DNA from 3 places in the Bacillus tuaregi genome. Region 2 is predicted to be linked to each of the others. Evidence: predicted binding sites of a transcription regulator. Region 2 holds the regulator's gene; each other region holds the start of a gene.
The links. The regulator LexA, encoded in region 2, represses DNA repair genes until DNA is damaged. The targets are predictions, from matches to a motif close to CGAACATATGTTCG.

Region 1 (8,767 bases), 770 kb from region 2:
TGAATATTTTTTAATTAATTAAAAATTATTATATTACCTTATTAATCTTATGCATAAAATCATACAAACTCATTCCTATTATCCTAGAGAATATTTTATCTTCTGATTCACTCACCTTCTTTGTTGATTGATGTCGAAATAAGCATTGTCAAATTCTTTATATTTATATAATAATCGTTTATTACAATATTTGCGAATTTTTGCACTTATGAAACGTAAAAATCGATACTCTTCCACACTTGAAAAACCTGCTTGCAACTGCAAACAGGTTCTACTTATGTTCATGTTGTGTTATCTAGGTTCAATAATCAATTTAATCGCAGTTCTTTCTTCACCGTCAATCAAAATGTCAGTGAAGGCTGGGATACATATTAAATCCACCCCGCTAGGTGCGACAAATCCTCTTGCAATGGCTACCGCTTTAACCGCTTGATTTAATGCACCCGCACCAATTGCTTGAATTTCTGCTCCACCTCTTTCTCGCAGAACCCCAGCAAGCGCACCAGCTACAGAATTAGGATTAGACTTTGCTGAAACTTTTAATATTTCCATTCCTAGCTCCTCCTTGTTTGGTCCCTCCCATATGTTCGTGGAACGAACAATTCAGGTTAAATCATTCCAATGTTACTATATTCAGGAAACAATTCAGTTATTCCGGCTTGGTCGAAAAAAGCGACCTAGTTTCAAGTAAAAAAAGAAACATACTAATTTCCTCCCCACGAAAAAATTGGGGACGGTATATAGTATGTTTCTTTTTCAATCATTATGAATAGAACGGGTGATCATCATTAATTAAAATACGTTCCATTTTTTTGGCCCTACCACTTTTTTTATCAATCTCAATGCATACGGCACTCAATTGACTTCTACCCGTTTTAGGGACCTCAAAGCGGGCTGGCATATTCGTGAGGAATCTTCTCAGTACAACCTCTCTATCCATCCCTAATATCCCATCATACGGTCCTGTCATACCGACATCTGATAAGTAAGCAGTCCCATCAGGCAGAATTCGATTATCTGCGGTTTGCACATGGGTATGTGTTCCTATGACAGCTGAGACCCTCCCGTCCAAATACCAGCCCATCGCTTGCTTTTCACTCGTAGCTTCTCCATGGAAATCAACAAATATGATAGGTGTTCTCTCTCTAGCCTCCTTAATTAATTCGTCGGCCTTCTGAAATGGGCAATCGCTTGGAGGCAAAAAGGTTCTCCCCTGTAGACTGATCACAGCTATCTCGTCAGTATTCATCTTCAAATAAACAATCCCTTTTCCTGGATTATTCTCTGGAAAATTAGCCGGTCTAGCAAGGTACTTTGCATTATCAATAAAATCATAAATTTCACGATTGTCCCACGTGTGATTTCCCAGCGTCACGACCTGTGCTCCTGCTTCTAAAAAACCACGGTATATTTTTTCTGTTATACCCCTTCCTGCAGCAGCATTCTCTCCATTAATGATTGTGATATGTGGACGGTATTTGTCTTTTAGCTTAGGCAAATATTCATTTATCATATCACGCCCTAATGAGCCTACAACATCTCCGATAAACAGTATATTCATGTATACCCCTTCTTTATCAAATTTATTTGTTCATGAAACACAAATGTTTACATAAAATAAAAGCGGTGTATACACACCGCTTTATTTTGCATATTCAACCGCTCTTGTTTCACGAATAACCGTGACTTTAATATGGCCTGGATAATCAAGCTCATCTTCAATCTTTTTACGAATATCACGGGCAAGACGATGTGCTTCTAAATCGTCTATTTGTTCCGGTTTTACTGAAATCCGCACTTCGCGGCCAGCTTGAATCGCAAATGATTTTTCAACTCCATCAAAAGATTCAGAGATTTCTTCTAGTTTTTCTAGACGACGAATGTAATTCTCAAGCGTCTCTCTTCTTGCTCCTGGTCTAGCCGCAGATAATGCATCAGCAGCAGCCACAAGAACTGCGATAATGGAGGTTGGTTCTGTATCCCCATGATGTGAAGCAATACTGTTAATGACGACTGGATGTTCTTTATATTTAGTTGCCAATTCAACCCCGATTTCAACATGACTGCCCTCGACTTCATGGTCAATCGCTTTTCCAATATCATGAAGCAGGCCTGAACGACGTGCTAATGTCTCATCCTCACCAAGCTCAGCCGCAAGCATTCCTGTCAGCTGTGCGACTTCTATTGAGTGCTTTAACACATTCTGACCATAACTTGTACGGAATTTCAATCGACCAAGAATCTTTATTAGGTCTGGATGTAGACCATGTACACCGACTTCAAAGGTTGTTTGTTCACCAATTTCACGAATATGCTCATCGACTTCACGTCGTGCTTTATCCACCATTTCTTCAATACGAGCTGGATGGATTCTGCCATCCTGAACTAGCTTTTCAAGCGCTAAACGTGCAGTTTCTCGTCGAATTGGATCAAATCCGGAAAGAATAACTGCTTCCGGTGTATCATCAATAATAAGATCTATACCAGTTAGGGTTTCTAACGTCCGAATGTTACGGCCTTCCCTGCCGATAATACGTCCCTTCATCTCGTCATTTGGAAGATTTACAACTGATACTGTAGTTTCAGCCACATGATCAGCTGCACATCGTTGGATAGCCAGTGACAAGATGTCTTTTGCCTTCTTGTCAGATTCCTCTTTTGCTCTTATCTCGCTTTCTTTTATCATTACAGCGACATCGTGTTTTAATTCATGTTCGACCCGCTCTAAAATGATGGTCCTTGCCTCTTCACGAGTTAAGCCCGAGATTCGCTCCAACTCTGATTGTTGTGTTTTTACGATCTCGTCCACTTTGCTTTCCATCTCTTCAATATGCTGTTGTCTTTTGTTAAGAGAATCATCTCTTTTCTCTAAAAGTGCTTCACGTTTTTCTAACGTTTCGTCTTTACGGTCAAGATTTTCCTCTTTTTGCAGTAAACGATTTTCTTGTTTTTGCAGTTCATTCCTTCGCTCACGAATTTCACGCTCCGCTTCATTACGAAGCTTATGAATTTCGTCCTTTGCTTCCAGCATGGCTTCTTTCTTTAAAGAATCCGCATCACGTTTCGCATCTTCTACTATTTGTTCTGCTGCATTTCGTGCTCCTGCAATTTTAGCTTCAGCAATGGATTTACGAACAAAATAGCCAACAACTACACCGACGATAAGGCCAAGCAAAATGGAGATGATTGCAGCTAATAGGTCCATCATTTCACCTCCTTCTGCTATGAACTTGTTTTCCAGTTACGTTTCTAAAGTGTCGACATGTACATTGTTCAGAATTCAATATACAGCTCAATGGCTTTTAATACTCATAGAAAAGTAAAATATACATATATAATTGTAAAGGTGAGTATTTTCAATGTCAAGTGATTGTCCTTACAGCTTTTGCTAATTTTAAATATCAAAAAGTTTCTAAACATATCTAAAAGGGCAAAGTCTTCATAGACTTTGCCCAGTCATCCATTAATCAATTAAATCAAGCTCATCCTGCTCAAGGGCGTCAGCCGTTGGCGAAGCTGCCGCATCACTGTCGAGGCCGTAATGCTCACGAATTTTTTGCTGAATTTCAAACGCAATTTCTCGGTTTTCTTTAATAAACTGCTTAGCATTTTCCCTACCTTGTCCAAGTCGTTCATCATTATAGGAGTACCAAGAGCCACTCTTTTGAACAATATCCAGCTCTGCACCAATATCGATGATTTCACCTTCTTTTGAAATCCCTTCACCGTACATAATATCCACTTCAGCTGTACGGAATGGTGGCGCTACTTTGTTTTTGACAATTTTAATTTTGGTTCTATTCCCGACGATATCATTTCCCTGCTTAATCGCTTCAGCACGACGAACCTCAAGACGTACAGATGAGTAGAACTTTAAGGCACGTCCTCCTGGAGTTGTTTCAGGGTTACCAAACATAACGCCAATTTTTTCTCGAACCTGGTTAATGAAAATCGCGATGGTCTTTGATTTATTGATAGCTCCAGAAAGCTTACGAAGTGCCTGTGACATCAAGCGTGCCTGAAGACCCATGTGTGAGTCTCCCATTTCTCCTTCAATTTCTGCTTTTGGAACAAGGGCTGCAACAGAGTCCACAACAACAATATCAACTGCACCACTTCGTACCAGCGCTTCCGCTATCTCTAATGCCTGTTCTCCTGTATCAGGCTGTGATAGTAGGAGCTCATCAATATTCACTCCTAATTTTTGCGCATAGATTGGATCCAGCGCGTGCTCAGCATCAATAAACGCTGCCTGTCCACCCTTAGCCTGCACCTCAGCAATTGCATGGAGAGCAACGGTCGTTTTACCTGAACTTTCTGGACCATATACTTCAATGATACGTCCTCTTGGATATCCGCCTACACCAAGGGCTGCATCCAATGCCAAGGAACCACTTGGACATGTAGATATCCTTCTGTCAGTTTGTTCCCCAAGCTTCATGATAGAACCTTTACCAAATTGTTTTTCTATTTGTTTTAACGCCTGTTCAAGGGCTGCTTGACGATCACTCACTGCATTTTCCTCCTTTAAAATAAAACCTATCTAAAGCCGAAGGTTACGGCTGTCTCATCTCAAAATCTATCTTTACTATAGCTTGTTTTTGCTATTTTGTCTATTAAAATATCGAACATTTATTCGTTATTTTTCGAGGCTATAATTCTTTGAAAATGCTCAAATTTATTACTACTTTATCCTTTTTCAGTAGGTTTTTATCACTAAAAATCAAAAATTCAATTGGAATCTTAAGATTAAAAAAGTAATATTACCAGCTTAAGTTGTTATAGTCAAGGAGCAACAAGACTCCTTTCATGAGTGAAAGGAGTCTTGTTATCTGTCATTATGTTTATTCTTCGAGGTTTAAGATTTCTTTTAATAAACGATAGCATCCATGCTGAACGGTGCGGATTCGAATGATTGTCCGGTTGCCACCAAGTTTTAACTCTTCTACTATAGTTGGCTGATTTTTTATCTTAATCCCAATAAATACCGTACCGGCTGGCTTATCTTCTAATTCCTCTGGACCCGCAACACCTGTAAAGCTAATCCCAATATCCGACCTCATTAAAGTTGCTACATTTTCAGCCAGCTCACTTGCACATTCGGCACTCACAACCCCGTACTTAGCAATCGTTTCAGGCTTTACTTTCAATACATTTTTCTTTACTTCCGGATTATAGCACACGACTCCGCCCATTAATAAAGAGCCTGCACCTGGAATAGACGTTAACTCTTTCTGGAACATACCGCCAGTTAAGCTTTCAGCTGCAGCAATGGTCAGCTTCTTTTCTTTTACTATCTCCGAAAGCTCACTCATAAGGGAGGTTTCATCATAGCCATAGAAATACTCCCCTACTCGACTAAGAATTAACTTTTCTGTATCAGAGATTAACTCAAGTGCAGCAGTTTCTGATTGATGCTTGGCTGTAATCCTAAGCGTCACTTCACCATCACCTGCCAATGGAGCAATGGTTGGATTGGATTGAGCATCGAGCAAATCCTCAATCTCTGTTTCCAACTGTGATTCACCAATTCCAAAAAAACGCAATACTCGGGAAATAATTTTTTCCTTTACTTGAAGCTTATTCATGATGCTTGGGCGTGCATATGTTAAAAACATCGGCTCCATTTCTTTTGGAGGTCCAGGAAATAATAAATAAAGTTGATTTTGCTTGGAGACAATCATACCTGGCGCCATTCCGTGGTCATTTGGCATCACTTCGGAGCCCTCAATGACCAATGCTTGTTTCCGGTTATTCGCGGACATCGTTCTGCCAACCCGGCTATAATAGGCTTCTATTGAATGCATCGCTTGTTCATCTGTAATAAGCGGTCTTCCTAAATGAGTGGCAATGGTTTCTTTTGTCAAATCATCCTTTGTTGGACCAAGGCCACCTGTAAAAATAATCATATCCGCACGACCTTCAGCAACCTCAATAGCAGCCTTTAATCGACTGGCATTATCACCAACTACTGTATGGTAATATACATTGATTCCCATATCAGCAAGGGTTCTTGAAAGAAAACGAGCATTCGTATTGACTATTTGGCCTAATAATAATTCAGACCCAACGGCAATAATTTCTGCATGCATGAACATACCCCTTTACGTAATAGAATGATTCGTTTGCCTAAATGTAATTTACTTTGAATGGATAAAGGGTTCTTTATTTTTCACAAAATAATCCCATCCTGACCAGACCGTGAAAAACAATGCAACCCAGAGGGCAATAATATCGAAAGGTATCGACATCATTTCAAATAATATATTATGTAATAGCAGTGCCGAAATGGCCACAATTTGTGTCCAAGTTTTTATTTTACCCAACATATTGGCCGCTACAACTTCTCCTGCACCAGCTAACACGAGACGCAGACCGGTAACCGCAAATTCCCGGCTAATGATAATAATGACGATCCACGACGGTGCCAGCTGCAGCTCAACCAGAACAATCAGAGCAGCAGATACCAAGAGTTTATCGGCAAGCGGATCAAGAAATTTACCTAAATTGGTAACCATATTATATTTGCGGGCATAATGTCCATCAATCCAATCGGTTGTAGAAGCAATAATAAAGATTAAAGCCCCAACAAAATGTGTCATTGGCATGGATGTTCCTAATATCGATATCTCTCCCCATGAAAATGGAAAAACCATAATGATGAGAAAAATAGGAATTAAAAAAATTCGTGATATTGTGATTTTATTTGGCAGATTCATTTCATTTTCCCTCCAAAACAAATGAGCAAGCTAAGCATATGTATACGAGAAAAATAGTCATCACCTTTATGATGACTATTCACTCGGTTTGACATAACGGATAATAATATCCTGACGTACAACCTCAGCTGGAGAGACCACATATTCCAGCTTCTGTCCGTTTATATAAATATCTGTTGCAGTTGAATTCCCCGCTACAACAATGACTTCCGTTTCTTGTGACATATCAAGGGTTTGGCTTTCCGTTTCCCCTGTTCTCATCATACCTTGAAAGAAGGAATAGCCTTTACTATTTTTAATATTCACCCATGTTTCACCTTTTGATACAACCTTTAATTCAAATGTATCTGCATTCTTCAGTTCATATACAGATTTGTCACCATTTACTTCAATATTTTTTAATTCTTGCGAGACTTGAGGCTCGTCCTCCATTTTTTCTTTTTTCTCGTTTGTTTCTTCCTGGCTATCCTTTATGTTCTCTTTATCATTAGACTGACTCGATTCGTCTTCTTTGCTAATATCCGCCAAATCTGCTGACTCTTCATATCTAGTTTCTTGCTTACTTTCTTGCGGAGCCGTTTGACGATCATCATCCCCTGAATATTTCTGTGCTAGATACCAGATAAAGACAAACACCCCTATGACAAGAACGCCAATCAACACCTTCGGAAGTACATCCAGCACCTTCGAACTGCTCTCAGAAAGTGATTTTCTAGTTTGAACACGAGAAAGTTGTCCGGGAATATCCTCGCTTAGGATACTGGGTATCTCATTTTTATACTCCTCAAATAGCAGCTCTGGTTCAAGACCAACAGCTTCTGCATACTGTTTAATAAAGGCCCGCACATAAAACTTACCAGGCATCGAACTGTAATTGCCTTCTTCAATACCAATCAAATACCGCTTTTGGATTTTCGTAGCTTCCTGTAAATCATCAAGACTCAAGCCTTTTTCTAAACGGGCTTCCTTTAAGCGATTACCTAATTCTGTCAATTACAACACCTTCCAACTACCTAAAAGTCAAACTCTCCAAATTCAGCAGAAGAAAACAGAGTGTTTTTTTCCACTATATCATACGTAATTTCTTCGTCTGGTTCGTTACGAAGCTCAATCATGTAATCAAAATCATCAAGTGTATACTCAGTATTTTGAACAAAGATATCAGGATGCTCAATTACTTTTACGGCAGGCAATCTCATGATTTCCCTAATTAACTGCCAATGTTTTTCATTAGCTCTTCTAGTCGAAACAATTCCATCAATGATAAATAAATTGTCCTTATTATATTCATCTTCAATTAATCGATTTCGGATTGTTTGCTTTAATAAAGTCGATGATACAAATAACCAGCGCTTGTTCGCACAAACACTTGAAGCAACAATTGATTCCGTTTTTCCAACTCGGGGCATGCCCCGAATCCCGATTAATTTATGGCCATCCTGTTTAAACAATTCCGCCATAAAATCAACTAAAATGCCTAAATCGTCTCGAACAAAACGAAAGGTTTTTTTATCATCTGCATCTCTTTGTATGTATCGGCCATGTCTAACGGCCAGGCGGTCCCGCAGCTTCGGCTTTCTTAGTTTAATCAGTTCTATTGTATCCATAGTATGTAAAATAGACTCAAGTCTTTCAATTTGTTTATCATCTTTTGCTAAAATAAGCAGCCCACGCCGATCTTCTTCAACCCCGTTTATCGTAACTATATTGATTGACATCATTCCTAATAGAGAAGCGATATCCCCTAACAGGCCAGGTCGATTAGATTGGATTTTATATTCTAAATACCATTCCTCTTTCTCCATCCTATAACCCCCTCCTTCTATTGGTTGATGTTGTTAACTAGTTTCTCACAGATAAATGTATCATAGCCATAGCTCTTTAAGTTATTTCATATTGATAACCCTATAAATCCCAACCTCTATCATATCTGATTTTATAAGAAGATGAAAGAAAAAAAGTAGGAAATCTAACTAAAATCCATTAAGAATATAAAAAACCATTGTATAAATATTCAGCATTTTCATAGATAATTACTATTACAATAT
Region 2 (8,767 bases):
TTGCTAATCTCTTCTTAACTGCCTTTGGAATAACACTTTCTTTATATTCTTTAGATTGTGCTTCAAAGCGGTCCCATGAAGGCATGCTGACAACAGAAGCATAGATACCTTCACTTTCTAACGCTTTTTGTGCCTCAATTGCAAGATTTACTTCCGAACCAGAGGCAATTAATAATACATCTGCTGTATCTTTGTTTGCTGGCGACACTACATATGCACCCTTAGATACTCCTTCATAGGCATTTTGAGCAGAACCTTTAATAGTAGGAAGGTCTTGTCTTGTTAAAACAAGCGCAGTTGGTTTATCAGTTGATTCAATTGCAAGTCTCCAAGCAGCCGCTGTCTCATTACCGTCTGCAGGACGGACTACAGAAAGATTTGGCATAGCACGTAAGGCAGATAATTGCTCAATCGGTTCATGTGTAGGACCGTCTTCACCTACCGCAATACTATCATGTGTAAATACATATGTTACCGGTAATGACATAAGAGCAGCTAATCGAATAGCAGGACGTAAGTAATCAGAGAACACAAAGAACGTTCCGCCAAAAACTTTTAATCCACCATGTAATGCCATACCATTTAAGGCAGCACCCATTGCAAATTCACGAACACCAAACCAAATATTCCTACCCTCGTAAGATCCAGGTAAAAAGTCAGCAGTTCCTTTAATCAACGTTTTATTGGAGCCCGCTAAATCCGCAGATCCTCCAAATAAAGAAGGGAGATTTTTTGCAATTCCGTTTAATGCTTCACCTGATGATGCACGGCTTGCAAGTGCTTTACCTTCTTCATATACCGGAAGGTCTTTTAACCAATCCGAAGGTAATTCATTATGGATAGCCTGTTCAAGCTCTTTACCTAATTCAGGGAACTCATTTTTATATTGAGCAAATAGTTCAGCCCATTCTTTTTCTTTTTTCTCACCTTGTTCAACAATTAACTTTCTAAATTGGTCGTAGACTTCTTCTGGGACATGGAAGTCCTCTTCAAATGTCCAATTATATGCTTCTTTTGTTAACTTAATCTCATCTGAACCAAGTGGAGAACCATGTGAAGCAGATTTTCCAGATTTATTTGGTGAGCCGTATCCAATAACCGTACGTACTTCGATTAATGTTGGTCTAAGTTCATCCTTCTTCGCTTCTTCAATAGCATTAGCAATTTCTGTAAGATCATTTCCATCCTCTACACGTAGATATTGCCATCCATAAGCTTTAAAACGGTTTTCTACACTTTCTGAGAAGGATTGGTTTAAATCACCATCTAGTGAGATATCATTAGAATCATAAAGAACAACTAAACGGCCTAATTTTAAGTGACCAGCAAGTGAAGCTGCTTCAGCTGATACACCCTCCATTAAATCGCCATCGCCACAAATACTGTATGTATGATGATCAACTACTTTATAATTGTCTTTATTATACACCTCTGCAAGGTGTCTTTCAGCCATTGCCATCCCAACAGCCATAGCAATTCCTTGTCCAAGCGGACCAGTTGTAGCGTCTACACCAGGAGTGTGACCGTATTCAGGGTGACCAGGAGTTTTACTACCCCACTGACGGAATTCTTTTAAATCATCCATGCTTACGTCATAACCTGATAGATGAAGCATACTATACAACAGCATAGAACCATGACCAGCTGAGAGAACAAAACGATCACGATTAAACCACTGAGGGTTTTTAGGATTATGATTCATAAAACGGCTCCATAAAGTATAGGCCATTGGAGCAGCACCCATTGGCATACCTGGATGACCGGAATTGGCTTTCTCGATTGCATCAATGGATAATGTTCGAATTGACGCAATGGCTAACGAATCGACTTGATCAAACATAAAAATTAACATCCTTTCCAATCTATATTGAATGGTCATACCTTAATAGTAATCCATTCGCAAATGACTACGCTTTTAATATTATAGTGAGAAGGTTTTTTATTCAACAAAATCTGAGAAAAAAACAATATTTTTCATATTGACCATTTCTAAATGATGTAATATGAAGAAGTATTTTATTTATTCGAAATCTGAATGACTTGCTTAGGATATCCTTAATCAAAAAATCTATGTAAAAAAGAGCTAACTCTGATGGTGATCCTTCAAATAGTAATCACTTAACAAAGTTCGCTCTACTTAATTAATGCAAATTTTTACGCTGCATTTTTTTTAATTTTTCAGGGGTTACATCATTGCCTTTAGGATCAATAACTGTGACCGTTTTTAACGTATTTAACATGGATGAACGAAATGTTTGTAAGTATTCACCGCGTAGCTTTGACTGCTCCTTTGCTTCAAGCTCGGTTAGTCCTGATTCCTTTGACTTTTTAGCCAATTCATTAATCCTTGCCAATTTTTCTTTAGAAAGCATCTTGTCCTCCTTACTCCAAAAACATTGAATCAAATTTGCCCGTCGAATTTGCGTCCGGATTACCTGAGCTAGCTCGGTAAACTACCTTTAAAAAAATCCGTGACATCCGCCGGAGGCTTAACTTCATTCAGCCGGGGTGTGAACCCCCACTGAATCGAAGAACTATTTGCATTCATCCCCCACTTGTAGAAGTGGAGGATTTCTGTACCTGTCGCAAGCTTTCGGTACAAAAAGCATTGGCTGAATGAAGTTAAATTCTAATCAATAGGATACAAGACATAATACTAAAAACTAGTCTGATTGACAACTATTTTGCCGTATTTTCACTTTCCTCCATGAATTCCTGATACCTGCGATGAACCGTTGCTTTTGAAATAGAATATCCAAAGCCCTTTAAGGTTGCAGCAATTTCTGAAAAGGTCAGTCCGTTTTTTCGAAGACGAATAATTTCCTCTAATGGCACAACAATCTTTTCACGTCCAGCATTTTTCCCTTGATGTTTAAGGTTTTTTTGCGGTTGGTAGCCATTATTTATCGCCCTATTCATACCTCTTTTTATTTTTACATTATGTAATTTCCGCTGATATTCTTCTACCATACTGACAATTTTTAATACCATTGAATCTGAATCAGAAAGCTGTAATTCACCATTATGTGCAATACTGTAAAGTTTTACCTGTTCCTTTAAGATACAGTGAAGCAAGGCAATTTTTGCATTGCCTCGTCCTAATCTAGTTTCATCCTGTATTAGAACGGCTGAAGCCTGTTTGCTACTTATAAGGGATAACAGCTCTAGTATTCCATCCCGCTCTAAATCATAACCACTTGCCTGTTCTTTAATCACTTTCACGACGTCAAAGTGATTTATTTTCGCTAATTCAAGCAGCTCTATTTCCTGACGTTGAAGAGATGTTTCCTGCGCTTCTTTTTCTGTGCTAACCCTGCAGTAAACGATTGCTTTCATGGTTCCTCCCCGATTTTACTTTTTAATTACTTGCTAAATCTTGAATCTCCACCAACTCTGCATGGCCAGATTTAATCGGAATGGTGAGATTATCGCCAACAAAGATGTGATCTCCTGAGATTCCGTTGTAATGCTCCACCCATTTGATAAATTCCCTTTCCGATAAACCATGCTGCTCTTCATATTTTTGTGATAGCTCCCAAAGTGATTCTCCTGCTGATACTGTTATAGTCATATAATGATCATGTGAAAGAGGCAAATTAACCTTAATAACAACTAAGGAAATCATACATAAAACAACTAGAATAATAGCATATGAGTATTTACTCCACAATTTTCTCATGTTCGCACCTCATTTTCGAATATACGTTCTCTTTATGTGTCCATTATAGTACGAACATTTGTTTTGTGTCAACTTTTTTTAGAACTTATGTTTGTATGCAAAGCTATTTCATGCTATTATTAATATAATAAGAAAATAATAAGGGGTGATATAGATGGCAAAACTATCAAAACGTCAGCAGGATATCCTCGAATTCATCAAAAATGAAGTCAAACAAAAAGGGTATCCACCTTCCGTAAGAGAAATCGGTGAAGCAGTAGGACTTGCATCTAGTTCAACAGTTCATGGTCATTTAGCCCGTCTTGAAACAAAGGGATTAATAAGAAGAGATCCAACAAAACCTAGAGCCATTGAAATTCTTGATATAGATGAAGATGCTCATATTCCAAGAAGCAATGTCATTAATGTACCTATAGTCGGTAAAGTGACAGCAGGACAACCCATTACAGCAATTGAAAACGTTGAAGAGTTTTTTCCATTGCCAGAAAGCCTTGCGCCTTCTGATGAACAATTATTTATGCTCGAAGTGATGGGAGATAGTATGATTGAAGCTGGAATTCTTGATGGTGATTATGTGATTGTTCGACAGCAAAGCACTGCCAATAATGGGGATATTGTTGTGGCAATGACAGATGAAGATGAAGCGACGGTAAAACGTTTCTTTAAAGAAACGGATTATTTTAGACTTCAGCCGGAAAATTCTGCTTTGGATCCTATTATTCTTCGAAACGTATCCATATTAGGAAAAGTAATTGGGGTATATCGTCATATTCATTGATTCTTAAAGTACTAACAAATCAAATTCGCCCGTCGAATTTGCGTCCGGATTTTTATCGAACCCGCTCGATAAACTACCTTTAAAAATCCGAGACATCCGCCGGAGGCTTAACTTCATTCAGCCGGGGTTTGTACCCCCACTGAATCGAAGAAGCATTTGCTGAATGAAGTTAAAAAAGGCGTAAGATTCCCACAAAGAGATACTTACGCCCCATTACTACTTAAACCAGCCTTTTTCCCTTGACCTTTTTATTGCTTCTATCCGGTTCGTTACTTCTAATTTATCTAATATAGTAGAAATATAGTTTCGAACGGTTCCAGATTTAATGCTAAGCTCATCCGCAATTTCTTTCGTATTCTTCCCGTCAGCAACAAGCTCTAACACTTCTTTCTCTCGTTCAGTTAATGGGTTTTCTTCACTATAGAAATCATCCATTAGCTCCGGTGCATAAACCCGTTTACCCGCCATTACACTACGAATAGTATTAGCTAATTCTTCGCTTGGACTATCTTTTAATAAATAACCACTTACACCAGCTTTTAATGCGCGCTGGAAATATCCAGTTCTGGCGAATGTTGTAAGGATAATGACCTTGCATCCAAGTCCATTCAGTTCTTCAGCTGCTTCTAGACCACTTTTTATCGGCATTTCAATGTCCATTATACAAACATCTGGTTGATATTTATGTACAAGTTCAACTGCCTGCTCCCCATTACTAGATTTCCCTACTACTTCCATATCCTCCTCTAAATTAAGTAAGGAACCTAGTGCACCCAACATCATTTGCTGGTCCTCAGCTATCACAATACGAATCATTTAATTGCACCTCCACTATTCAGATTGCTTTACCACATTCGGCACCTTTATAATTACGTTCATTCCTTGTTCGGATTTTGTTTCCAGAGAGCCATTTACAAACTCTAATCTTTCTCTCATTCCAATTAGTCCATTTCCCTTTTCCATACCATCTTCAGATGCCATGCCTATTCCATCATCTTTAATGGTAATGATAATCTCCTTACTCGACTGATGAAAACTAATGCAACAATTAGAGGCTTTACTGTGTTTTACAACATTCGTTACTGCTTCCTTTAAACACATTCCTAATATATTTTCTAAAAATAATGATACATTGGAGAGTGAGTTTTCACCCGTTATTTTCACATTAATTTCCGCAGCCGCAAGTAGCTTCTTAATATGGCTAATCTCCTCTTTTATCCTTGTACCCCGCATATTAGAGACCATTTTCCGAACCTCATTTAAAGCTGTCCTTGCCGTCTGTTGAATATCTTTTAATTCAGCCCGTGCCTGTGCAGAATCCTTATCCATAATTTTTCTAGCTAAGTCACTTTTCAAACCAATGAGCGAAAGCTTTTGCCCTAATGTGTCATGAAGATCACGGGCGATACGCTGCCGTTCCTCTTGTACAATTAAATCAGAAATTCTCTTGTTAGCAAAGGCTAGCTGAGCTTCTAATTGCTCTCGTTTTTTTCGATTATAAATATTAAATGGCAATAGTATCACACTAATCCAAATAATGACAATAAAGGGGAACTGCTTTAAAAAAAGCTCATCTTGAATAATAAAATTATAATTTATGGCCACTGTTGAAGTTACCAAATGAATAACATAAAAGGTAACAAAGGCTACTTTATTTTTAAAATTCCCAATTAAATAAGCCAGAAAAAAAGCAAAATAGACATAGCCTAAGAAGGTTGTCATTGTAAGAGAAATAACCATTAGTAAACTAGTCCACAGATATTTCATCCAGGTAGTTGAAATAAAAGCAAACCGATAGGAAACAAAAAAGAAAACAGACAGCACTATCCCTGTTACAATTTGCGCAATCGAGGACCATTGGAAAATGAAGTAAAACGGTAAAACCGCAAACAGCGACCATATATACGGTGATACTCCTGTACTACTTGAGAACAATTGCAATCTTTTTTTCATTCAGAAACCTCTTTATTTAGGATAGTACTATCATAACAAAAGAAAAGAAGGAAGTCTTAAATAAACTTCCTTTTAATCCACCATCTTATGAAATAATTTTTGTCTTACGGCTCTTTTTTTGATATCCCGGAAACTGACAAACTGCTTGCTTCCCTCATCCCACAGTCGATAATGAATGGCATGTAGGCTTGAACGGATGGTAACAGTTGGCACTGTTTTTAAGGGTAGATTATGGTCATGTACTTCCTCAAGGTAATAATTCGGTACTCTCGGGCTTAAATGGTGTACATGATGGTAGCCTATATTTCCTGTAATCCACTGAAGTACTTTTGGCAGTTTATAAAATGAACTTCCTTCAACTGCTGCTTTTACAAAGTCCCAATTTTCTTCTGCTTCAAAATATGAATCCTCAAAATGGTGTTGAATATAAAATAACCAAATACCTAGGAAACCTGATATAAATAAAATCGGCCCCTGGATCATGAAAAAAGCCTGCCAGCCGATTAGCCCGCACATTAGTACATATAGTAATAGTGCCGCTATTGTAGTGAAGTATGTGTTGAGTCGTTCTTTTAAACGTGCAGCCTTGCGATTGATACGATTTGAAATCAAAAATAAATATAAAGGACCTAATCCAAACATTACAAGCGGGTTTCGATATAGTCTGTAGGCCATTCGCTTCCAAAAAGAAGCTTCTTGATATTCTTTTACCGTCATAACCCATATATCGCCTGTTCCCCTTTTATTTAAATTACTACTTGTTGCATGATGGATATTATGACTATGCCTCCATTGATGATAAGGAAATAATGTTAATATTCCAGTAATGGTTCCAACCCATTCATTTGCTTTTTTATTTTTAAAAAAGGATTGATGACAGCAGTCATGAAAAATAATAAAAATCCTTACAAGAAAGCCTGCCGCAACTGCGGTTATTGGAATGGTTATAAGATAGGAAAAGGAGAGGCTTTCATACGCAAGATACCATAAAAGAAAAAAAGGCATGACGGTATTCAGTATCTGGATCATGCTATTTTTGAGATTCGCATTCTCGAAAGGAGCAATAGTCTTCTTCAATTCCTTTTGCAATTGTTTTGTCATACTTTAATATGTCCTCCTAATGATTAAGTCTGTAGTATATAGTGATTTTATTGTTATTAATGACGAGCATTGAGTAAGACTAATAAATTATTATCATTGGTAGTTTGTTCTTCTTTGGAGAAATTATAAGTAAAAATCCAAATAAGGAAAGATTTGTAATGATGAGCATTTAACTGTTAAATTGAATCTTTGTGAGGAAATCCTTTGTTCGGTGAATAATGATTTCTTTAACAAAAAAACCTCTCAACGTTTTGCGCTGAGAGGGGAATTTCTATTAATATACGCTCATGTAATATACGCTCATGTATTGCTCTCGTTCCCAAGGATGTACTTGGGTACGGAACATATCCCATTCAATTTCTTTCGCTTCAATAAAGTGTTCAAAGATATGGCCACCTAAAGCTGATACGATAACTTCATCGGATTTTAAAATTTCAATAGCTTGTGCAAGTGTTGCTGGAAGATCAGTAATGCCTTCTGCTAAACGTTCTTCCTTATCCATTGCATAGATGTTGCGATCCACTGGCGCTGGAGGGGTTAATTTATTCTCCACTCCATCGAGTCCTGCTTTTAATAACACCGCTAACGCTAGATAAGGATTGGCAGCTGGATCAACGCTTCTGACTTCTACACGTGTACTTAAGCCACGAGATGCCGGAATACGAATTAATGGGGACCGATTGCTTGTTGACCACGCAACATAACATGGTGCTTCATATCCTGGAACAAGACGCTTATACGAGTTTACTGTTGGGTTTGTTATGGCTGTAAAGGCTTCAGCGTGCTTAACAATACCTGCAATAAACTGATGGGCTGTTTCACTTAACTCTATGTTTGCTGTAGGATCATAGAACGCATTTTCTCCATTAGTAAATAAAGATAAATTACAGTGCATTCCAGAGCCCGCTAGACCAAATAATGGCTTTGGCATGAATGTTGCATGTAGACCGTGTTTACGAGCAATTGTTTTAACGACTAATTTAAATGTTTGGATATTATCACAAGCTGTGATTGCATCCGCATATTTAAAGTCAATTTCATGTTGTCCTGGCGCAACCTCGTGATGTGAAGCTTCTATTTCAAAGCCCATCTCTTCAAGCTCAAGAACGATATCGCGACGACAGTTTTCACCAAGGTCAGTAGGTGCTAAATCAAAATAGCCTCCACTATCATTGAGTTCTAATGTTGGTTCCCCTTTTTCATCAAGCTTAAACAGGAAGAATTCCGGCTCAGGTCCAAGATTGAAATCAGTAAAA
Region 3 (6,931 bases), 1.2 Mb from region 2:
AATATCCATTTTCTTTCCAAAATTCAAGTCCAAATCCAGGTCCTTCAGCTTTTTCACCGCCGAATCGACAAATTCAAAAAACTTCTCCTTTGTCGATTGGTAGCTGTGCTGCGAATTCGAATAGGAGTGTTTCTCCTCTTTCGAGTGTCCTTCAGAATGTACAACGGTTGACAGCTCTGTGACTAGCTGCTCCTGTTTTTCTTCCATTGTTTTCGTTGATTTCTCCAGCTCTTCCAATAAAGTTAAGGCTTCATCTACGGTTAGCTTTCCTTCTTCCACCATCTTTAGTATTCGTTTACGTTGTTCCTTCATCATGATTCCTCCCTAGAGAAACATCTTCATTTATACATACGAAATGAACAACATTATGTTTCAAAAATTATAAGAATACGTCTAGAGACTGAGTGTAGCGTTTTATTGCGTCACTTCGATTTGACTGCGCATCCTTTCACGGTCGCGTTCCAAAATCGGTTTTAAATAGCTGCCTGTATAGGATTCAGCTACCTCGGCTACTTCCTCAGGTGTTCCCGTCGCAATCACGGTACCTCCCTTATCCCCGCCTTCTGGACCAAGGTCTATTAGGTAATCCGCTCGCTTAATCACGTCTAGATTATGCTCAATAACCAGAACGGTATCGCCGTTTTCTACAAGCCGCTCCAGTACAACTAATAGACGGGCAATGTCATCGACATGCAGTCCTGTTGTCGGCTCATCTAAAATATAGAAGGAGCGTCCTGTTGAACGTCTGTGCAGCTCTGAAGCCAGCTTTACCCGCTGTGCCTCCCCACCGGAAAGGGTGGTTGCCGGCTGACCGAGCGTAATATAACCAAGTCCAACATCGAGCAGTGTCTGCAGCTTCCGTTTAATTTTCGGAAGGTTTTCGAAAAACTCAACCGCATGCTCAACGGTCATATCGAGAATATCGGAAATATTTTTCCCCTTATATTTCACTTCAAGGGTTTCACGGTTATATCGCTTCCCATGACAAACCTCGCAAGGTACATAGACATCCGGGAGAAAATGCATTTCAATCCGGATAATTCCATCGCCGCGGCACGCTTCACATCTACCGCCCTTTACATTGAAGCTAAAGCGGCCCTTTTTATAGCCGCGGACCTTGGCTTCATTCGTGGAGGCATAGACATCACGGATATCATCAAACACACCTGTATAGGTGGCAGGATTGGAGCGCGGTGTTCGGCCAATCGGCGTTTGGTCTATGTCAATCACCTTATCTAAATGCTCAAGCCCTGTCATGGAGCGATGCTCACCAGGCTTGCTCTTCGCTCTGTTCAGCTTTAAGGCCAATGCTTTATGTAATATTTCATTAACAAGCGTACTTTTGCCTGACCCTGAAACACCTGTTACAGCCATAAAAACGCCAAGTGGAAATTTTACGTTAATATTCTTGAGGTTATTTTCCTTCGCACCTTTTATTTCCACTAAGCGCCCATCCGGCTTCCGTCTTTCGAGCGGCAGTGGAATAAACTTCTTGCCTGACAGATATTGTCCGGTTAACGAGTTCGGATCCTCCATTACCTCTTGCGGTGTACCCATTGATACAATTTCACCGCCGCGGATTCCGGCACCCGGTCCAACATCGATCAAAAAGTCAGCTGCCATCATCGTGTCCTCATCATGCTCCACGACCAGAAGGGTATTCCCGATATCGCGCATATTTCGTAATGTCTCAATCAAACGGTCATTATCACGCTGATGAAGTCCAATGGACGGCTCGTCAAGGATGTAGAGGACACCCGTTAGGCGTGAACCAATCTGTGTGGCGAGACGAATTCGCTGTGCTTCTCCTCCTGACAGTGTACCCGCCGTACGGCTCAGCGTTAAATAATCCAATCCAACGTTGACGAGAAAGCCGAGACGTTCTTTAATTTCACGGAAAATCAGGTGGGCAATTTTCATTTCCTTTTCTGACAGCACGAGCTGTTCAAAAAATCGGAGACTCTCGATAACAGATAGTGACGTTACCTCCCCAATATGCTTGCCGTCAATCAGGACCGCCAAGGTTTCCTTTTTCAATCTGTAGCCTTTACAGGTCGGGCAATGATGCTCAGCCATATATTTTTCCATCTGCTCACGAATATAATCGGAGCTTGTATCTAAATAACGGCGCTCCACATTCCGGAGAACCCCTTCAAATTCAATCTCATTATCTCGGACCTGTCCCCAATCATTTTCATAGTGAAAACGAATTTTTTCACCATCAGAGCCAAGAAGGATTTTGTCCATTTGATGCTGCGGAATATCCTTGACCGGGACGTCCATATCGATTCCGTAATGGTCACAAATGCATTTCAACAGCTGTGGATAGTATTGCGAGCTGGCTGGCTCCCAAGGGGCAATCGCATGCTGATTTAAGGTTAAATCCTTATTGGGGATCACAAGACTGACGTCTACCTTTTTCTTCATTCCAAGACCATCACATTCAGGACAGGCACCGAATGGATTATTAAAAGAAAACATCCTCGGCTCAAGGGCCGCAATCGAAAATCCGCAAATCGGACAGGCGTGGTGCTCACTGAATAACAGCTCTTCCTCGCCGATGACATCAATTTTCACACGGCCGCCACCAAGCTTTAAGGCAGATTCCAGTGAATCGGCCAGTCTGGCTTCTATTCCCTCTTTCACCACAATCCGGTCAATGACGACATCAATGCTATGCTTTTTATTTTTTTCAAGCTCAATGTCTTCACCTAAATCATACATTTCATCATCAATGCGGACTCTGACATAGCCCTGCTTTTTAATGTCCTCGAGGGCCTTAACATGTGCTCCCTTTTTACCGGAAATGATAGGAGATAGTACTTGAATCTTCGTTCTTTCAGGATATTCGATAATTCGGTCAACCATTTGCTCAATCGTTTGCGACGATATTTCGATTCCATGGGTTGGGCAAGTCGGATGACCAACCCTGGCGAAAAGCAAACGCATATAATCATAGATTTCCGTTACAGTCCCAACCGTTGAACGCGGGTTATTGCTTGTCGTCTTTTGGTCAATCGAAATCGCCGGTGATAAGCCTTCAATCGAATCCACATCAGGCTTATCCATCTGGCCGAGAAATTGACGAGCATAGGCTGACAGGGATTCCACATACCTCCGCTGTCCCTCTGCATATATCGTATCAAAGGCAAGCGAGGACTTTCCTGAACCGGAAAGTCCTGTCAGCACCACAAGCTTATCTCTCGGAATCGTGACATCAATATTTTTCAGGTTATGGGCTCTGGCACCCTTTACAATCAGTTTATCCATCGCCATTTATAGGTCATCCTTCCGCTTTCAATTCTAAAATTAAATCACGAAGCTCTGCGGCACGTTCGAAGTTCAGTGCCTTCGCGGCTTCTTTCATTTCTTTTTCCATATCGGCTATCACCTTGTCGCGTTCCTTCTTCGACAGATTGACAAAGCCTGATACCGCACTGTATTCCTCCTGCTCCTCTGCTGCATGTGTCGCGCGGATTACATCACGGATTTCCTTTTGGATTGTCATCGGCGTAATGCCATGCCTTTCGTTGTACTCCTCCTGAATCGCACGACGACGCTTTGTCTCATTAATCGCCACTTCCATCGAATGGGTCATTTTATCAGCATACATAATGACCTCTCCGTTCGCATTACGAGCGGCACGTCCGATGGTCTGGATTAACGAGCGTTCGGAACGAAGGAAGCCTTCCTTATCTGCATCAAGAATCGCCACCAGGGATACCTCAGGAATATCCAAGCCCTCTCTTAACAGGTTAATCCCAACGAGGACATCATATTTACCTAGTCGCAGCTCACGAATGATTTCAATCCGCTCCAGCGTTTTGATTTCAGAATGTAAATAATTCACTTTAATTCCGATTTCCTTTAAATAATCGGTTAAATCCTCGGACATTTTCTTCGTCAGTGTCGTCACAAGGATACGCTCATTCTTTTCCACCCGCTCATTGATTTCTGCAATAAGGTCATCAATCTGTCCTTCAATTGGACGAACGGAAATATTCGGATCCAACAGCCCTGTCGGACGAATAATCTGTTCAATCATTTCCGGTGTATGCTCCATTTCATACGGTCCAGGAGTAGCCGAGACAAAGACGATATTTTTGATATGCTGTTCGAATTCGGAAAAAATGAGCGGACGATTGTCAAGCGCTGACGGCAGACGGAAACCGTGATCCACCAACACCTGCTTACGCGCCCGGTCCCCATTATACATGCCACGAATTTGCGGCAGGGTGACATGGGACTCATCAATGACAATCATAAAGTCCTCCGGGAAATAATCCAACAGTGTGTACGGCGTCGAACCGGGAGGCCGTAAAGTCAGGTGCCGGGAGTAGTTTTCAATCCCCGAACAAAAGCCCATTTCTCTCATCATTTCCAAATCATAGCGTGTCCGCTGCTCAAGACGCTGCGCCTCCAGTAATTTCCCATCTTCACGAAGCTCAGCCAATCTTTCCTCAAGCTCCTTCTCTATATTTTGAATCGCCACCAGCATCTTTTCCTCACGGGTAACGAAGTGGGAGGCCGGGAAAATCGCGACATGCTCTCGCTCACCGATAATTTCTCCTGTTAACGCATCCACTTCACGAATGCGGTCGATTTCATCTCCGAAAAATTCAATCCGCAGACAATGCTCATCCCTTGAGGCAGGGAAAATTTCCACAACATCGCCGCGCACACGGAACGTCCCACGGATAAAGTTAAGGTCATTGCGATCATATTGAATATCCACCAGCTTACGAAGGAGCTGATTTCGTTCGATTTCCATGCCGACACGCAGGGAAACGACGAGGTCACGATATTCCTCCGGCGAACCTAAACCATAGATGCAGGAAACACTCGCGATGATAATAACATCCTTCCGTTCAAATAATGCGGATGTGGCCGAGTGACGCAGCTTATCAATTTCATCATTTATACTAGCATCCTTTTCAATAAAGGTATCTGTTGAAGGGACATAGGCTTCCGGCTGGAAATAATCATAGTAGCTGACAAAATACTCCACTGCATTGTTGGGAAAAAACTCTTTAAATTCGCTGTACAGCTGTCCTGCGAGGGTTTTGTTGTGGGCAATCACTAGCGTCGGCTTGTTCACCTCTTTAATCACGTTTGAAATGGTAAAGGTTTTCCCTGTTCCTGTTGCTCCAAGCAGGGTTTGATGACGTTTACCGGCTTGTATTCCTTCTACAAGCTGTCTAATCGCCTCCGGCTGATCCCCCTGTGGTGAATACTTTGAAACTAACTCAAATTGATCCTTCAAGGTGTGTTCCTCCCATTCCTTCTATTCCAGTCTCACTATCTACCGTATCCAATTTTTTCATCTATTCCCATTCTACCACATTGCCATAAAAACAAACCACTAATATAGCGAACAAACATTCCATTTTTTTCGCGAGAGAACGTTTTGCTATCAGCTCCCGCTTTTAGAAGTGGAGCGCTTTTGCTGAATGTAGATAAAAATGTATTCTGCTATACATTCTATTTGCGTTAATGTGGAAAGATAATGCCATGTATATTATGAAGGGTGTTCGCTAACTTATGGAAGATAAGACAAAAATCCGTTTTACAGCGGCTGAAATGGCTACCTTATGGACGCAATATATTAATGATACGGCTACGGTTTGTGTTCTTTCTCATTTTTTAGAGAAGGTGGAGGACAAAGAGGTACGGCCTGTCATTGAGTTTGCGATGAATGGTTCAAAGCATAATATAGCGTTCTTAACGGACCTATTTACAAAGGAAAACTTTCCAATCCCGATTGGATTTACCGAAAAGGATGTTTATCCTGATGCACCAAGATTATTTTCTGATACCTTTACCTTAATGTATTTAAAGAATATGTCTATATTAGCCATGGCTGCTGCGAGCGCTGCACTTGGATTTGTGACTAGACCGGATATCATTTCATTTTTTAAGATTGTACTGAAAACAGCGGTCGGCCTTCAGGATTTAACGAGAGAATTAATGTTAGCCCAAGGTACATATGTGAGGCCTCCCTTTACCTCCTATCCTGATAAGCCTGATTTTGTCGAGAAACAAAAGTTCCTTGCGGGGTATTTTGGGGAAGTACGGCCATTAACCGTTCAGGAAATCACAATGCTTTTTAACAATGTTCAAACAAACGCGATTGGGAAAACATTGATTGTCGGGTTTGCCCAAACCTCACAGAATAAAGAGGTGAAGGAATTCTTTATACGCGGAAAAAAAATTGCTCAAAAGCATATCGACCTATTTAGTGAGATTCTCAAAAAGGAGGATTTGCCTGCCCCCATGACATGGGATACGGCGGTAACCGATTCCACCTACCCGGTTTATTCGGATAAGCTTATGATGTTTCATATTTCAGCGATGATCGCTGCGGGAATTGGAAACTATGGCGCCTCCATGTCAGGCAGCCCGAGAAGAGACCTGGGATTAAAATATGCATCGTTGATCCCCGAGATTGCCTTATATGCCGAGGATGGAGCCAATATTATGATCAAGCACGCCTGGTTAGAGGAGCCGCCGCAAACCGACAGACGAGATCATTTAATCAAAGGAGACTAGAGAATGCGAGTATAAAAATGGCGTGTATAACTTATGAGCCGTTAACACGCCATTTTTCTCTTGAAGCAGCCAAGCTTTCACAAGTATTACTTGGGTCTTGGCTGTGTTTACACTTATGAGGTTTGCTTCATTCTTTGCTTAATCCGTTCTCCATACCAAAATCCGACCGTCAGGGAAAAGGCATCTACAATAATCAGCAGAATATGATTGGTATAGCCTTTATAGACTGAGGCTGCAATGAGTGCTACCGTCAGAACGAGGGCAAGCACGCGGTTATAGGTTACCCTTGTAAACCAGACGACCAAGAGGCCGGGTAGAAAAAAGGCGGATAAAAATTTAATAAACAAAAACATCACCTGCTCCTCATGGAGATTTTAGCTTT

Region 1: recA (recombinase RecA) is a predicted target of LexA. The motif match lies at 4,626-4,639, and genes of this name have one in related genera.
Region 3: uvrB (excinuclease ABC subunit UvrB) is a predicted target of LexA. The motif match lies at 5,372-5,385, and genes of this name have one in related genera.

Annotation. Positions count from the first base shown of each region.
Region 1 covers NZ_LT629731.1:2,679,922-2,688,688, forward strand. Annotated here, with positions in the region: gene spoVS (stage V sporulation protein SpoVS) at 292-552, opposite strand; gene BQ5321_RS15135 (TIGR00282 family metallophosphoesterase) at 764-1,561, opposite strand; gene rny (ribonuclease Y) at 1,643-3,205, opposite strand; gene recA (recombinase RecA) at 3,464-4,513, opposite strand; gene BQ5321_RS15150 (competence/damage-inducible protein A) at 4,845-6,092, opposite strand; gene pgsA (CDP-diacylglycerol--glycerol-3-phosphate 3-phosphatidyltransferase) at 6,141-6,719, opposite strand; gene BQ5321_RS15160 (helix-turn-helix domain-containing protein) at 6,795-7,712, opposite strand; gene BQ5321_RS15165 (YmfK family protein) at 7,733-8,524, opposite strand.
Region 2 covers NZ_LT629731.1:1,909,821-1,918,587, reverse strand. Annotated here, with positions in the region: gene tkt (transketolase) at 1-1,840, opposite strand, end outside; gene BQ5321_RS11490 (DUF896 domain-containing protein) at 2,142-2,372, opposite strand; gene BQ5321_RS11485 (YneB family resolvase-like protein) at 2,680-3,336, opposite strand; gene yneA (cell division suppressor protein YneA) at 3,359-3,679, opposite strand; gene lexA (transcriptional repressor LexA) at 3,834-4,457, shown strand; gene BQ5321_RS11470 (response regulator transcription factor) at 4,674-5,273, opposite strand; gene BQ5321_RS11465 (sensor histidine kinase) at 5,289-6,410, opposite strand; gene BQ5321_RS11460 (Delta(5) desaturase DesA) at 6,483-7,511, opposite strand; gene glnA (type I glutamate--ammonia ligase) at 7,786-8,767, opposite strand, start outside.
Region 3 covers NZ_LT629731.1:727,170-734,100, reverse strand. Annotated here, with positions in the region: gene BQ5321_RS05690 (DUF4097 family beta strand repeat-containing protein) at 1-315, opposite strand, end outside; gene uvrA (excinuclease ABC subunit UvrA) at 415-3,276, opposite strand; gene uvrB (excinuclease ABC subunit UvrB) at 3,284-5,263, opposite strand; gene BQ5321_RS05675 (DUF3231 family protein) at 5,542-6,549, shown strand; gene BQ5321_RS05670 (CsbA family protein) at 6,663-6,896, opposite strand.